Regions from separate parts of the Paenibacillus sp. YYML68 genome, predicted to be linked through region 1. Evidence: riboswitches for the same ligand, from Rfam matches in the RefSeq annotation. Region 1 holds a riboswitch; each other region holds the start of a gene.
What was found. Region 1 has a riboswitch for cyclic di-GMP ahead of PAE68_RS13740 (aspartyl-phosphate phosphatase Spo0E family protein). Riboswitches for the same ligand answer to the same signal wherever they lie in the genome.
Positions count from the first base shown of each region.

Region 2: another riboswitch for cyclic di-GMP. It lies ahead of PAE68_RS09815 (response regulator); the one in region 1 lies ahead of PAE68_RS13740 (aspartyl-phosphate phosphatase Spo0E family protein).
Region 3: another riboswitch for cyclic di-GMP. It lies ahead of PAE68_RS15795 (C40 family peptidase); the one in region 1 lies ahead of PAE68_RS13740 (aspartyl-phosphate phosphatase Spo0E family protein).

Region 1 covers NZ_BQYI01000001.1:3,030,631-3,035,249, forward strand. The annotation lists gene PAE68_RS13735 (DMT family transporter) at 559-1,413, opposite strand; cyclic di-GMP riboswitch class I at 1,526-1,618, shown strand; gene PAE68_RS13740 (aspartyl-phosphate phosphatase Spo0E family protein) at 1,633-1,815, shown strand; gene PAE68_RS13745 ((2Fe-2S)-binding protein) at 2,083-2,922, opposite strand; gene PAE68_RS13750 (hypothetical protein) at 3,053-3,346, opposite strand; gene gloA2 (SMU1112c/YaeR family gloxylase I-like metalloprotein) at 3,538-3,927, opposite strand; gene PAE68_RS13760 (DUF350 domain-containing protein) at 3,947-4,381, opposite strand; gene PAE68_RS13765 (glutathionylspermidine synthase family protein) at 4,395-4,619, opposite strand, start outside.
Region 2 covers NZ_BQYI01000001.1:2,156,384-2,161,002, forward strand. The annotation lists gene PAE68_RS09810 (MFS transporter) at 1-1,038, opposite strand, end outside; cyclic di-GMP riboswitch class I at 1,409-1,493, shown strand; gene PAE68_RS09815 (response regulator) at 1,654-2,019, shown strand; gene PAE68_RS09820 (GNAT family N-acetyltransferase) at 2,075-2,551, shown strand; gene PAE68_RS09825 (LTA synthase family protein) at 2,654-4,213, opposite strand; gene PAE68_RS09830 (DUF2087 domain-containing protein) at 4,401-4,619, shown strand, end outside.
Region 3 covers NZ_BQYI01000001.1:3,478,156-3,482,774, forward strand. The annotation lists gene PAE68_RS15790 (sensor histidine kinase) at 1-1,244, opposite strand, end outside; cyclic di-GMP riboswitch class I at 1,526-1,613, shown strand; gene PAE68_RS15795 (C40 family peptidase) at 1,735-2,682, shown strand; gene PAE68_RS15800 (heavy-metal-associated domain-containing protein) at 2,776-2,976, shown strand; gene PAE68_RS15805 (sugar phosphate isomerase/epimerase family protein) at 3,046-3,867, opposite strand; gene uxaC (glucuronate isomerase) at 3,889-4,619, opposite strand, start outside.

The DNA.
Region 1 (4,619 bases):
GCTCTGCGCCTTAACTTAATGACATTGCCCTCTCGGGGTCCCTGACGGTGATTGAATGGACACTGCCTTGATCCTCATGAATCCGGGTCAACCTCGATCACACTCGTAGCTTACACTACTTGAACGTGTCTGCGGCACATCCCCTCGCTCTACTTGGATTCAATAACAACTTCCCTCGGTTGCGTTCGTTATATGGCTCATCACACAACACCTCTCTTTCACCGTCGAAGCTTAGTATGGCTCGAATACGCAAATCTATTCAGAAGCCAGCATGAATTAATATTTACCAAATTCCCAGTCACTTAGTGCGATGTATTTCGACCGAGCATACTTCCCCTTCTGCGTATCCACTTCACTCATCGTGTCGTGATTGCGCGACGGCTGCTCCATGCGAGTCTCTCCTTTGCGAGGTCTGGTATCGGGGCACCTGTGCAGCTGCTCGGAGCATAATCGATTAAGCGTCCGCCGCAGAGCAGCAGCTGAAGTAAGACCGGGCCTGCAATCTCCGAGCGCACAAGCTCATCCAATCGGATCGCGGGTCCCGGTCTTATTCAACACCTACCTCGGGCGTGCTGGGGCACCTCGGTTAATCCAATAGATACTCATGCCCACGAGCACCGCTCCGACCGCCGTCTCCGCGTGGATCGGCTCATCGAGAAGCAAGTATCCGCACAGCACACCGAACAAGGGAGCGAGGAACAAGTACGCGCTCGTACGCGCCGGGTCCCCTTGGGAGAGCAGATAGAACCAGAGCGCAAACTGAACGATCGATCCGATAATTGCTAAGTACAGCAGCGACGTGACGGATACGACATGGATAGACAGCTTAATATCCTCCACAAGCAGACTGCTGCCAGTCAGCACGAGCCCTCCGAATAGCATCTGGTACGCCGTCAGCACCCATATGCTGCAGAACGACCCGAACCGCTTGACCAGCAGTGTAGCTACGGCCCAGCTGATCCCGCCCATCAGGCCGATCGCCGTACCGCTGCTCCATTGGGACAAGCCGAGTACGACCATCCCCAACGCTCCAATCCCAACGCCAGCCCATTGCAGCGCACGATATGTCGTCTTGAGCCATAGGCTGCTCAGCAAGACGACGAACAGTGGATTCATGAACGTCAGAATCGATGACTCTCCCGCCGTAATCGTCCGCAGGCTGACGAAGATGCAGCCCATCACCCCGACCGTCTGGAACAAGCCGATGACGGCGATTTTGCCCCAATCGATAAGACATCTGGGGTGCTCATACTTCACAACGAATATAGCCATCAGACCACCGGCCAGCACGAAGCGCAAGCCAGCTAGCAGCAGCGGGGAAATATGCGCCACCCCGATCTTGCCGACGACGAAGGAGGAGCCCATCAGGGCGGTCGTTACGATGAGCAGGGCTGCGAACATATAACGGTTCATAGTGGTCACCATCCTGTTCAGACTCAAAAAAAATGGATATGCTAAAATTGTCCAACCGCACATCTATTGACAAATACAGCGCTTTACTCGACAATATGCTTAATTGTCACATCCACGATACTAGCAAACTTGTCGAAAGGCAAGGGCGCAAAGCTATGGGTCTACCGCGCTTGCTGGATAGCGCCACGATCGCCAGGCTGCCGAAAGGATGATTTTATTATGGTTGTACCTACCTCGCTCGACTATCAGATCGAGTACATGAAGCAGGAATTGGTCGACGTCGCTCTCAGCTATCAGATGAACCTCCAGCACGCCCGTGTGCTCGCGGTCAGTGAGCAGCTGGACAAGCTTATTGTTCAGGCACAGATGTTGAGGCGGAGGCTCGTTCAGTCAAGTCCATAGGGAACACCGGCAGGGAGGCGCGATCGCGCCTTCTTCTTTGTTGTATATGCTTATCGTCGGTACACGTACGCTCGTTACGAGATAGATGGACAGCATATGCAAAAAGCAGCCATAGCGGACGTCGAACGACGCCGAATATGGCTGCTTAGGGTTAAGCTTAGGGCTAAATACAATGACGTCATGGGAAGAACAGACCGCCTATTGCGACAGATGCACAACTCGGGACGTGCTTGCGCAAGCGCAGGTTGAACCCACCTAGTCTGCCGACTACTGGGCAGCCTGCTGCTGTGCAAGACGCGCCTCTGCACGCCGCTCCGCACGCTGCGCCTCAGTCATGCGCGGACACGTATAGCAATAAGTGCCGCCCTCCGTCTGGTAGTACAGGCAGCAAGCGTTCTTCATCTTCACCTGCTTCGAGCTGTCCTTCATATCCTCGATCAGGCGCACCTTCACATCGAGTGGATTGCGGGAACGGCCGAACACGTCAGCCGGCAGCTCCAGGCACAGCCTGCGGTAATCGTCCTTGATGATCGCCTGAAGCTCCTCATCGTGCGTCTCCTCCAGCCACAGCGGTACCGTGTAGTTGAAGCGAGTCGGCAGCTGCCCCCATAGCGAGCCGACGTCTGTTCCGGTAGCTGCAGCCGCAGCCTCCAGCATCGGTCGCAACGTGCGACCATACAGCTCGACCCATGTCTGCTGAAGCCACTCCGCTCTGGACGGAGGAGGCTCCTTATGAGTAGTAGACTGCTGAAGCTCGGGCCCGAGCAGCTTGAACGAGAAGACGGCGTAGTCCCCCTTCTCGTATAGCTGAAGCTCGAGCTGCTCAGGTGTGAAGCTCAGCGCTGTATCATAGATCGAGCAGCTGTATAGCTGAGCCAGCGCCGCATAGCCGAACCAGCCTGCCAAGTACGCCGCTGCCGCAGCAGGCTCCAGCGCCTTGATTCGTTGTCCGTAGATGTCCAGCAGCTGCCGCATCGTCTCCGGATCGGCCAGCTGCTCTGCTCGGCACGCGAACAGCAGCTTCCCCTCGAGATCATGCTGGCGCACTGCAAATCTCGTCTCCAGCTCCGTCCAATTTAGTCGCTCTGCCTTCCGTTGCACATTCATGACTTGAACTCCCCCTGCTCCTGTATAAATCAGCACGCCGCTTCTCGGCATGCATTGATAATGATTTTCAATTTCGATTATAGCAGGGGTGTCCGGTTATTTCCAACTTTTTCTCAACTTTTTTCAACACTTAATCACGGGTCGGCTTATCGGCAAGCTCGGCAATATCCTTCGATTGCGGCAGATCGTTCGAATCGAACTGCTCCTCCGCCTCTCGCGCCTGCCGCCGCAGCTCCTCTCTCTCCTGCAGCAACGCCCTCGGCTCCCGCTTGAACCGCTCCGTCAGCACGCATAGCTCCTCGTAGATCAGATAGAGCAATGTCACGATAGCGGCTATAGCTGCAGCGACGAGCAATGGACCGGCCAACGTAGCGAGCAGCATGAACAACACCATCGTCACGACAAAGTAAAAAAGCACCTTCATTCGATCATCTCCTATTCTTTCGCTAATGTCACTTGCTAACATACTCTGGTAACTGCTTACAGTCGCCATCACAATCCAGCTGCTTTATCTCGACTGAGGAAGCGTCCACAGCGCACAGCTATGAGCTCTTGGCAAATAGCAGAGGCACCGCCTCTCAGCGATGCCCCGTACACGATCTTGCTTAACACTTGCTACCCCTCATACAGCTCCAGCGGAAGCCCATCGGGATCTTGGAAGAACGTAAATCGCTTCCCCGTCGTCTCGTCGACGCGAACCGGCTCGATCTGAACGCCCCGAGCCGCCAGCTCGGCGGCCGTCTGCTCGACGTCATCTACCTCGAACGCCAGATGACGCAGCCCTCTGGCCTCCGGATAGCTCGGACGGGCAGGTGCGTCCGGGAACGAGAACAGCTCGATCTGGTACGTATCGCCGACAACGAGGTCGAGCTTGTAGGAGCTGCGCTCGGCCCGGTACGTCTCACTCTGAACCGTTAGACCGAGCACCTCCGTGTAGAAGTGCTTAGACTTTGCATAATCCGAACAAATAATGGCCGTATGATGAATCCGCTTCAACAATACCATTGTACAGCCCTCACTTCGATTAGTAGCTGATCAGCGAGGCCATGAGCAGACCGGAGGCTACGCTCAGGAAGAAGGAGAACATGCCGACCGACACGTTGCCCTTCGGAATTTCCTTCAGCACCTTGAATGGCGTCAGCAGCTCGAACAGGTAGAAGATGATGATCTGGAACGCAATGCCGATCAGCCCCCATACGATCAGGTCGATAATGCCGACCGAATGGTATACAGCCGAGGCCAGCACGAGCACTTGGCCGAGCAGCTTGCCCCCAATGTCGTAGGCCGCCGCCTTCCCTGCCGCCGCCTTAGCCGGATCGCTCAAGTCACCCGCGTCACGGATCAGATGGAACTCATTGTACGGCGTAACGAGATTGAAGAACAGAATGCCCACACCCACAAGCGGAACCGTCACCCCTAAGTAAATAAGAAAATTAATAATTGTACCGAACTGCTCCATAAGACTGCCTCCTTCAAAGGTTCGTTGCCCGCTGCCACTCCTCTGCGAGCGCGCATGGCAAGTAATAAGATAAGTTGCCCGTAATTCGTCCGCCGACCCTTGCAACGACAGCTGCTGCGCTGCCGTCAATGAGGAAGCACCCCCAGAGCAGACGCCCCTCGAACGGGCCGTTCAGCGTATCGACCTGCACCGCCGGAAGCTGGGCGTATTGCTGGTACACCATCGGCTGCGATGCGTA
Region 2 (4,619 bases), 870 kb from region 1:
GACCCACATCGCGCCCATCGCGATGCCGTACAGGCTGCCCGCCGCCCAAAAAACAGGCTCGCTTGTCGCCGTCGATGCTAGAGCGATTGAGCCCATCATTACGATTGCTACGGCCGATACGGCCGTCTTCGCTCCCGTGGCGCGCGTAATGTAGCCGAAGACGAAGGAGCCAATGATGCTGGATACGGTCGATACGAGGTAGAGCAGGATGAACTTGCCGGTCGAGAAGCCGATGACAGTCTTCGCATAGACGCCCATGACAGCAATCGCCGTCGCAACCGCATCGTTGAAGAAGAAATAGGCGATCATGAACAGAAACACGGCTTTATATGTGCGCGCTTCCTTGAACGTCGCTGCAATATCGCGATAGCCACTCAGGAACGATTGCTTCGGCTTGGCCGTGATTGGCTTAGCGGTTGTTTCCTTATACATGAAGAACAGTGGCAGAGAGAAGATGAGGAACAGCAACGCGCTCGGAATGAAGGCGTTATGGAAGCTGCTGCTGCCGACAAGCGGATAGACCGACAGGCCGACTAACGTACCGACGTAACCAACCGCGACGCCGAAGCCGGAGATGAGCGGGAGCTCCTTCTGGCTCCCGAGGTCAGAGATCATCGCATCATAGAAGACGAGACTGGAGCTGTAAAAAAATTTGGCAAGCATGAACGCAATAAGTACCAATGCAAGCGACAGCGGAATGCCGCCCAACGTAAGCTCCGTCTGCCAGTATGACAGTCCGCCCATTACAAGTGTACAGGCGATGCAGGCGATCGCCAGCGGCACAAGGAACGCCTTCTTGCGGCCAGTCCGGTCTATGAGAACGCCGTACAGCGGGGATAGCAGCACAAGAAGGAGGCTGGAGAGTGCGTTCGTGTACGTAATGAACGTGCTGGCGATCTGGTTCATCGTATCGCTGCCGCCTAGTACCTCCTGTAGATAGAACGGGAAGAAGATCGTAATAATATTGGAGGTGAAGATCGTGTTGGCGAAGTCAAACATCGCCCACGCCAAAATCGGCATGGAGAAAAACAGACTCATCGCCTTACGGGAGCCTAGAGCTGGTTCGGTCAGCTGGCTTTTTTCGAGATTCGGCATGGAGTACACTCTTCCTTTTCTATTCATTATCTTCGCTACATCATTCGTCCTAAGCTGTCAATATTCCTTGCGTTTTACATAAATTTAATGCTGGGCTTACTTGCTGTTCTATGTATTCGTCATGATTCAACAATTAGCAACAAAAGTAGTGATGGCATTGTACTAAGGCATTCGGTATAATGAAGGTAAATGTAAGCGTCACCAAATCTTGGGTCAGCTAAGCTCCATGCATATGCTCGATATTCGAATGTAATTTGGGGTTCAGCTTGTAATTTTTAGAAACGGTGATATAATACTTTTTACAAATGTTTGTAACCGACAAAGGCAAACTTGGCGAAAGCTAAGGACGCAAAGCTATAGGGACTACTGTAGGTGTACAAAGTCAGCCAGCTGCCGAAGGACAAGAGATGCACGGTACTCAGGTCCTCTTTAGGCATGAAGAAGGGGGCTATTTGTTTTGCTATGACAACAACATACGCCTGCGCACATACATCCTCGGGAATACAAGTCGATACGCATTATGTTAACAACGAAGTCGAAGAGGAGGTTGTTCACGACGTGAATCCAAAGATTATGGTCGTTGATGATTCACTCTTTATGCGCATGTTATTGAAGAATGTCATTCGTGAGCTCGGGTACGAAGTAACCATGGAAGCCAGTAACGGTGTGGAAGCGCTATCACTATACTCAGATGAAAGACCGGATCTCGTGACCTTGGATATTACGATGCCAGAGATGGACGGATTAACGGCGCTGGAGAAAATTAAAGATCTAAATCCGAACGCAAAGGTGATTATGGTGTCTGCTATGGGGCAGCAGGCTCTACTTATTCGGGCGGTCAGTATGGGGGCGAGCGATTTTATTGTGAAGCCGTTTAGTAAAGACCGTGTGAAGGAAGCGCTGAAGCGGGCATTTGCCGGATAAGACACGCTGTAAGCTAGAATGAATACATGCATGCAAGTGGATTAGGGGAATTCGTATGGGAATGAAATGGGAGCATCTACAGCAAGTCATACAGGTAACCACGGCTGAGCAGCTGCAGCAGTGTCTTCAGGTTCGATCTGAAGTGTTCGTGAAGGAGCAGGGCGTGCCAAGTGAGCTGGAGGTGGACGAGCTGGACGTATCGCCCGATGCGGCTAGGCACTTCCTGATGCTCGATGGCGAGGTGCCGATTGCGGCAGCCCGTTATAAAATGTATGACGCGCACACGGCGAAGCTTCAACGGATCGCGGTGCTGCCTTCCTATCGAGGACAGGGCCTCGGCAAGAGGCTTGTTCAACGGATGGAGGACGATATTCGAAGCAGGGGTATTGGTCGCGTGATGCTGGACTCCCAGACGCATGCAGCGCCGTTCTACACCTCGGCCGGATACAGCATACAGTCGGAGGAGCCGTTCCTGGATGCCGGGATGTGGCACGTTCGAATGACGAAGCAGCTCGCTTCATTTCCCGGGTAAGCGCAGTAATCGACAATATTCAGTCAGTGGACGTCGACCGTTCGTTCCAGATGCTAGAATAGCCGCATTCCATGAGTGGAGTGCGGCTATTGCTATGTCCCGTTAAGGCTTCGCTATAATCTCGAACGGTACAGGGGCAGACGTTGCGAGTACCTTCTCCTTCGAGTCGATCACCTTCACCTCGATCGGCATCGATTGATGCTTGCTCAGCATGGAGACAGGCAACACCGCCTCCAGCTTCTGCTCGCTGCGCCACGTCGTCTTCAGCTTCACGCCTGCGGCATAGACCTTACAGCCGAGCCCGAATCGACCGCCTTCAACGGTCAACGTTATGGGCTTAGCGTCTGGCTTTCCCTTCTGATGCTGAAGCTGCTGAGGCGAGATGCGGTCAATTACCGGCTTGCCATAGCCGAGCGTGAACGCTGGTTCGGCTCCTGACGGCACTGCTCCTAAGGCAGCTGCCTGCTGTAGCTCACGCTCCAGTATCGCTTGCTGCTTCTGCTCATACTCCTTGACTGTCGACTCGTCAATATGCAGCGACTCATATTGCTCCTTGGGCGGCAGCAGCGGCATGCGGGACGCCAGCGCGTTCAAGTAATCGGTATAGTCGTTGCCGTTCAGCTTGGCATGCTTCAGCACGTACGGTCCGAGGAACGAAGGGCTGATGTGCAGGTGGTCCTTCTCTCCGCGCGGCATGTAGTTGTTCCAGACGAGGACGGGCACCTCGTACATTTTGGACCAGAAGTCGGGGTCGTCCTCTCCCTTAATATATCCTGTATCCGTATACGCATCATACTTCTCAAGAGAAGGCAGATGATCCCCGAAGAAGACGAGAATCGTCGGCTCGCGCAGCCGATTCAGCTGGATGACGAGCTCCTGCAGCATCCGGTCAGCTCCGGACGCGCCTTGCGCATACGTCTCGATCAAGCCTAAGCTGCGCTTGGAGGCTCTGCCCTTGACTTCTATCGTATTCGCATCGAATTTGCCCGGCCAATAATGGTAATGGTTCTCCATCGTGTTCGCGAAGATGAAGTCTTGCCCCGGAGTCGCTTCTAGCTGCTCCAGCACACGTAGAGCCACAGCGTGATCGCCAATGTACGGACCGACATATTCATCCGGATTGAAGTATTCGAGGCTAATGAACTGGGAGAAGCCTAGATGCTTATACACATCCGTACTATTGAAGTACCAGCCGTGGAACGGACTGATCGCTGTCGTCGCGTAGCCCTGCTGCTTCAGGAGGCTGGCGATCGAGGCGGTCGGATGCTTGATATATTGCTCATACACAATAGAGCTCTCGGGGAAAAATCGGTACGAGTGTCCAGTCAGCACCTCGAACTCCACATTCGCCGTTCCTCCTCCGAACATCGGCGACAGCATCGTGCCCGACGTATACTGCTTCTGCAGCGCATGATACATCGGTAGCGGATCTCTGCTGAATTGAAGGCCTGGCAGCTGCGTCACGTCCCAGAACGCTTCGCTGAGAACGATAATAATATTCGGCGGCTTCTGAAGCTCCTCGGCCGTCCACTGGACCTCCTCCTCAAGCTCGGTCTCATAGACGTAGGTCGGGCTCGGGGCTGGTAAGTTCCAGCCGGAGGTCGGAATGAAGATAAGAGCAGCAATCCATAAGCCGGCTGCCAGCAGGCGTGCTTTGCGCATGTTCGCATTCTCCTGAGGTCGTTGTAATCGTTTTCTTTTTATCAATGGTAGATATTATAGCATTTTTTCGATAGAGGTGATAGAGTGAATTCCTGTGCATGTATTATATAGACGATAACTAAAAATGTTTGACATATACAGGACTAAACTATATTATGTCTATATAAATGTAATGGAGGGGTACCGAGTGGAGAAGTCCATGACCGACTGGCTCGGCGAAGCGCCGATTGAAGATATTGAACGAGGCTATATGTATGATGCGGAGAGCGGGATGTATCGGTGTCTTATCTGTGGCAGCAGCTCGGAGCGAGGCGTCATCTACGCATCAGCGGAGGATGGCGTATGGTGGGATGCGGAGAAGTGGATGAGGGAGCATATCGCCAAGCAGCACGGCTCGGTGTTCCAT
Region 3 (4,619 bases), 450 kb from region 1:
TCCGATCGCTGCAGCTGGTTGTTATACAGCTCCACTTCTCGGGAGTAATTGATGACCTGCTCATAATAATGAGCAAGCCGCCTGCCCATGACGACGATCAAGGAGATGACGAAGAAGCTTACCCCCCATTTCCACAGATAGAGCTCATAATCGGCATAGAAGACGTAGAAGCAGATCACATCAATGACGACCGAAACGGCCATCATGATAGACCCGATTGCAAAAATATGCGCCTCCTGATTCCCCTTAACGGCGTTGATGATCGTGGAGGTTGCTAATAAGATGAACTGCACAATAATCACATACCCGAGCAGTGTCACAGAGAAAAAGTAATAGACCTCGTACGCGGCATAACCGTGTAAACACGTCATCATCAAAAATACGGCGCAATACAGAGAGTACAAGAGCTGGAAATTGCGAAATAATCGAATGGTGCCCCAGTAGCCGGGTCCGATAATTTTCTCAAAAAAATAAGTAATGGCTGGCAGCATGGAAAGCAACGTGCAGTCAAACAAAATGAAAAGCAGCTCGCCATGCTCCTGATAAATGGAATAGCTATAGGGCGAATACGTAATAAACATGATCCCTACGCTCAGCACGATGACCGTCAAAAGCATCCATTGAGACGTCGCCTGCGTTCTCCTCAAAAATACGGTGCAAATCAGCATCGTAAAGGCAATGAATACAAATGCGCTCCCAATGATGACACTTTCCAAATTGGCATCCAGCCGCTTCCTCAGCTCGTGGTCCTCGCCGTACCGAATCACTTCACTGAAGCCGAGCTGGCCCTTGCTCGATTGAAGGCGCACATAGACCGTCTTACCGAATGCTTCCTTGGACAGAGGCACGACGACGTTATTAATCAAGTATGGATATGAGCGAGTCGATACATAAATTTGCACACCGTTCATATATACACTCATGTTCTGGCCGTACACTCGGTTCATCAGCAGAGATGGAGAGCTTGCTGCGAAGGACGGAACGACAAACCGGATCCACTTTACCGATGAATCGCTGGGCTGATCGGAGTTGAGCTTGTCAAGCGACTCCGTCTGCCATTGTGCCTGCTCGGAAACAAATATCGAACTATGTGGTGAATCAGACTGCGCCCATACGTATTCCCATTCCGTCAAGCTTTCAACTCCGTCATCATCTGTATTGCTGCTAGCCTGGCTTAACAGGAAGCCGATCATTAAGAGTCCGAGCAGCACGTAAATGATCCAATACCCGCTTCGACTACGCATGTTACACCCCTAAAAACGTTATATCGTCTTCTTTCGACAAAGATCCATCATTCACCTGCTAACTCGGACTATTATTTGCAAAAAAAGTAAACGTAAATAAACAGTCAAACGTTCTTTAGCTGGAAAATGAAACCACACAGTCAATAGGCACTAGGACATCTGCAATCTCGATATGTTTTCGATTCTTTATGCCTATTTTCGACAAGTACCCCCACGATTTAAGATAAGAGTACGAACACTCGTAAATTTACCCAATCATACGGGCACCAATTTACGATACTTCTCGATAAAGGCAAACCTGGTGAAAGCCGGGGACGCAAAGCTACAGGGGCTACGGCGCTTCACGCGCTATGCCAGCCAGCTACCGAAGGAAGGGGAACCCGGGATATCCCTTCTTCGGCGGAGAGGGGATATCTTTTTTTCATTCCTGTGCCACACCGACCAAGCATCAGCCAGCATGACCACCATGATTCTAGGAGGAAACATCTATATGAGACAAACATCCGCTGCACTCCTGCTCTCCTTGTTCCTGATGCTTACATTCATGCTGCCAGCAGCGCTCGCCGAAGAAGCGGTACCGACGAAGGCGAAGGCCATATCCGGGGTAAGCTTCCGCGACCAGCCGAGCACTTCCAGCAACATGATGCGCTACTTGAAATCCGGTGAGGTCGTCACCGTTCGAACGATGGTCAATCCGAACTGGTACCATATTACAGATGCCAATGGTGTGACAGGCTTCGTCACATCCAGTGAACGCTTTATCAGCATCATCAGTAATGCAAGAACGGTGTCCAGCGTTAACTTCCGTACCGCTCCTACTACAGAAGCCTCCCGCATCCGCACATTGCAAACGGGAGAAGAAGTACTCGTGTTGGAGAAGATGAATGACAGCTGGTATAAAGCTCAAGATCAAAATGGTGTAGTCGGCTTCCTGAGCTCCAGCAGCAAATTTATTATCGTCAACACGTCCGTCACCCGAATCGTCCTTCCGCTGCAGGAGCGCATTGAATCGGTCATTAGTGAGATTAACAAATATGCCGGTACGCCCTACGAATTCGGCTCTGAGCGCTTCGATATTACGACGTTCGACTGCTCCGATCTGATGCAGCAATCGTTCTGGGATGCCACACGTGTCGTACTGCCTGGTGATTCCCGTGGTCAAGGCGACTACGTGAAGTCGATGAGCCCGACGACAACAGACTGGAAGCAGCTCAAGCGCGGCGATCTGATGTTCTTCATGTCTTATGCAGGGGCAAGCGCAGCGGACTATGCGTCCATCCACAAACCGACCCAGACGATCACACACGTAGCGATCTATCTTGGCGATGGCAACATTCTACATACATTCTCTCCAGAATCGGGCGGTGTACGCACAGATTCCATCGTTGGCCGTCATTGGGAATACCGCTTCCTGTTCGGCGGCAGTGCGATGAAATAATAACCGATTCAACGCATGCATGTGCAGCCGACTTATGAGCTACACTAACCTTGACATCTCAAGCCCAATACGGCCAAGCCAAGGAGTGAGGACATGAGTCGAGCGAAGTTCAAGGTTGCCGGCATGACCAACCAGGATTGCGTCCATTCTGTTCAAAGCGTATTGCACAGCGTTGGTGCTGAATCGAACGTCAGCCTGATGAATCAGATGGTGACCGTCGAGTACGACGAGAGCGTGTTGTCCATGGAAGGGATTCGCAGCGCGCTAGAGGAGCACGGCTACCGCATCATGTAAGGTGTAAGAAAAAACGTAAGGCGCCGTTGCAGCTTAAGCTGCAGTCTGGCGCCTTACGTTTATATGTCGTTAATCCGCATAGCCTTGCTCGCGCAAGTAGTCGAGCGCGTCCTTCATATGCTCCGGCTGCACTTGCTCCAGCGTCACATCCATAAGCGGCTTGTTCGTGCGAAGCAGCTCCATGTAGAGAGCCAGGTTCAGCATACCTTGACCTAGCGGCACGTTGCGCTTAGTGCCGTCCGCATCGAACGCTATATCCTTCACATGCGCCATAATCATGCGGGAGCCGAACTGCTCGAACGCCCGTCTCATGATGTCGTCTTGATTCGCCGCGTTGTCCTTGTGCAGCAGATTACAAGGGTCGAGCAGTACCCCAATATTCGCTGTCGGGACATCAGCGAGAATGCGCTCCAGCGTATCGAGCGAGTCGACCGCATGGCCGAGCGCAGGCTCAAGGCCAATATGGACGCCCCATCTCTCCGCTTCTGCCGCCAGCTCCTGCATCGACCCCCGCAGGATGGCCCACACGTCGTCCGGATCGCGATCCGCGGACACGTGCCCGGTCTCGAAGGCGACGATGCTCGCTCCGAAGTCACGCGCGAAGCGAAGATGTTCCTTGAACCGATCGAGCGCCTGACGGCGAAGCGTCGGGTCCGCATTCGTCGTGTCGACGTAGCAGCCGAGCACGGCGATACGCACGCCCTCGCGGCGGAACGCTTCAGCGACGCGGATGCCGTAGCCTGGGCTTAGCGCGCCTGTCTTCGTCGATATGCCGTCGAACGCCTTCGCGAGCGCCAGCTGCACGAAGGTGAAGCCATGCGCCCTCACACGCCTAGGCAGCTCCTCGTAGGAGCATGTGCCGAGCAGATGAGCCAGTATGCCGAATTGCACGGTGAGCGCCTCCCTGATTGTTTACAGCTCGAAATATTGCTTGGCGTTATTGTAGCAGATGTTCTGCACCATTGTACCGAGCAGGTTCATATCATTAGGCGCTTCACCGTTCTCGACCCATTCGCCTAGCAGATTGCACAGAAGACGGCGGAAATATTCGTGACGCGTGTACGACAGGAAGCTACGCGAATCGGTCAGCATGCCGACAAAGCGGCTCAAGAGGCCGAGGTTCGCCAGCGCGTTCATTTGCCACAGCATGCCTTCCTTCGTGTCGTTGAACCACCAGGCGGAGCCGAACTGAATTTTACCCGGAACACCGTTCGTCTGGAAGCTGCCGATAACTGTGCCGATTACATAGTTGTCCTTCGGATTAAGCGAGTACAGAATCGTCTTCGGCAATGAATTCTCCTGGTCGAGCGTATCGAGCAGCTTGACGAGCGGGTACGCAATGTCGCTGTCGTTGATCGAATCGTAGCCGGTATCCGGACCGAGCTTGTTGAACATACGTGTGTTGTTGTTACGCGACGCGTTAATATGGAGCTGCATCGCCCAGCCGCGCTGCGTATATTGACGGCCGAGGAACAGGAACGTATACGTCTTGTACTTGTTCTCCTCCTCGAACGTAACCGCTTCGCCGCTGAGCGCCTTCGCGAAGATCGCCTCACACTCCTGCTCCGTCGCCGGTGCGTAAGGAACGAAGTCGAGCGCGTGGTCAGACACCTTGCAGCCGACCTCGTGGAAGAACGTGACGC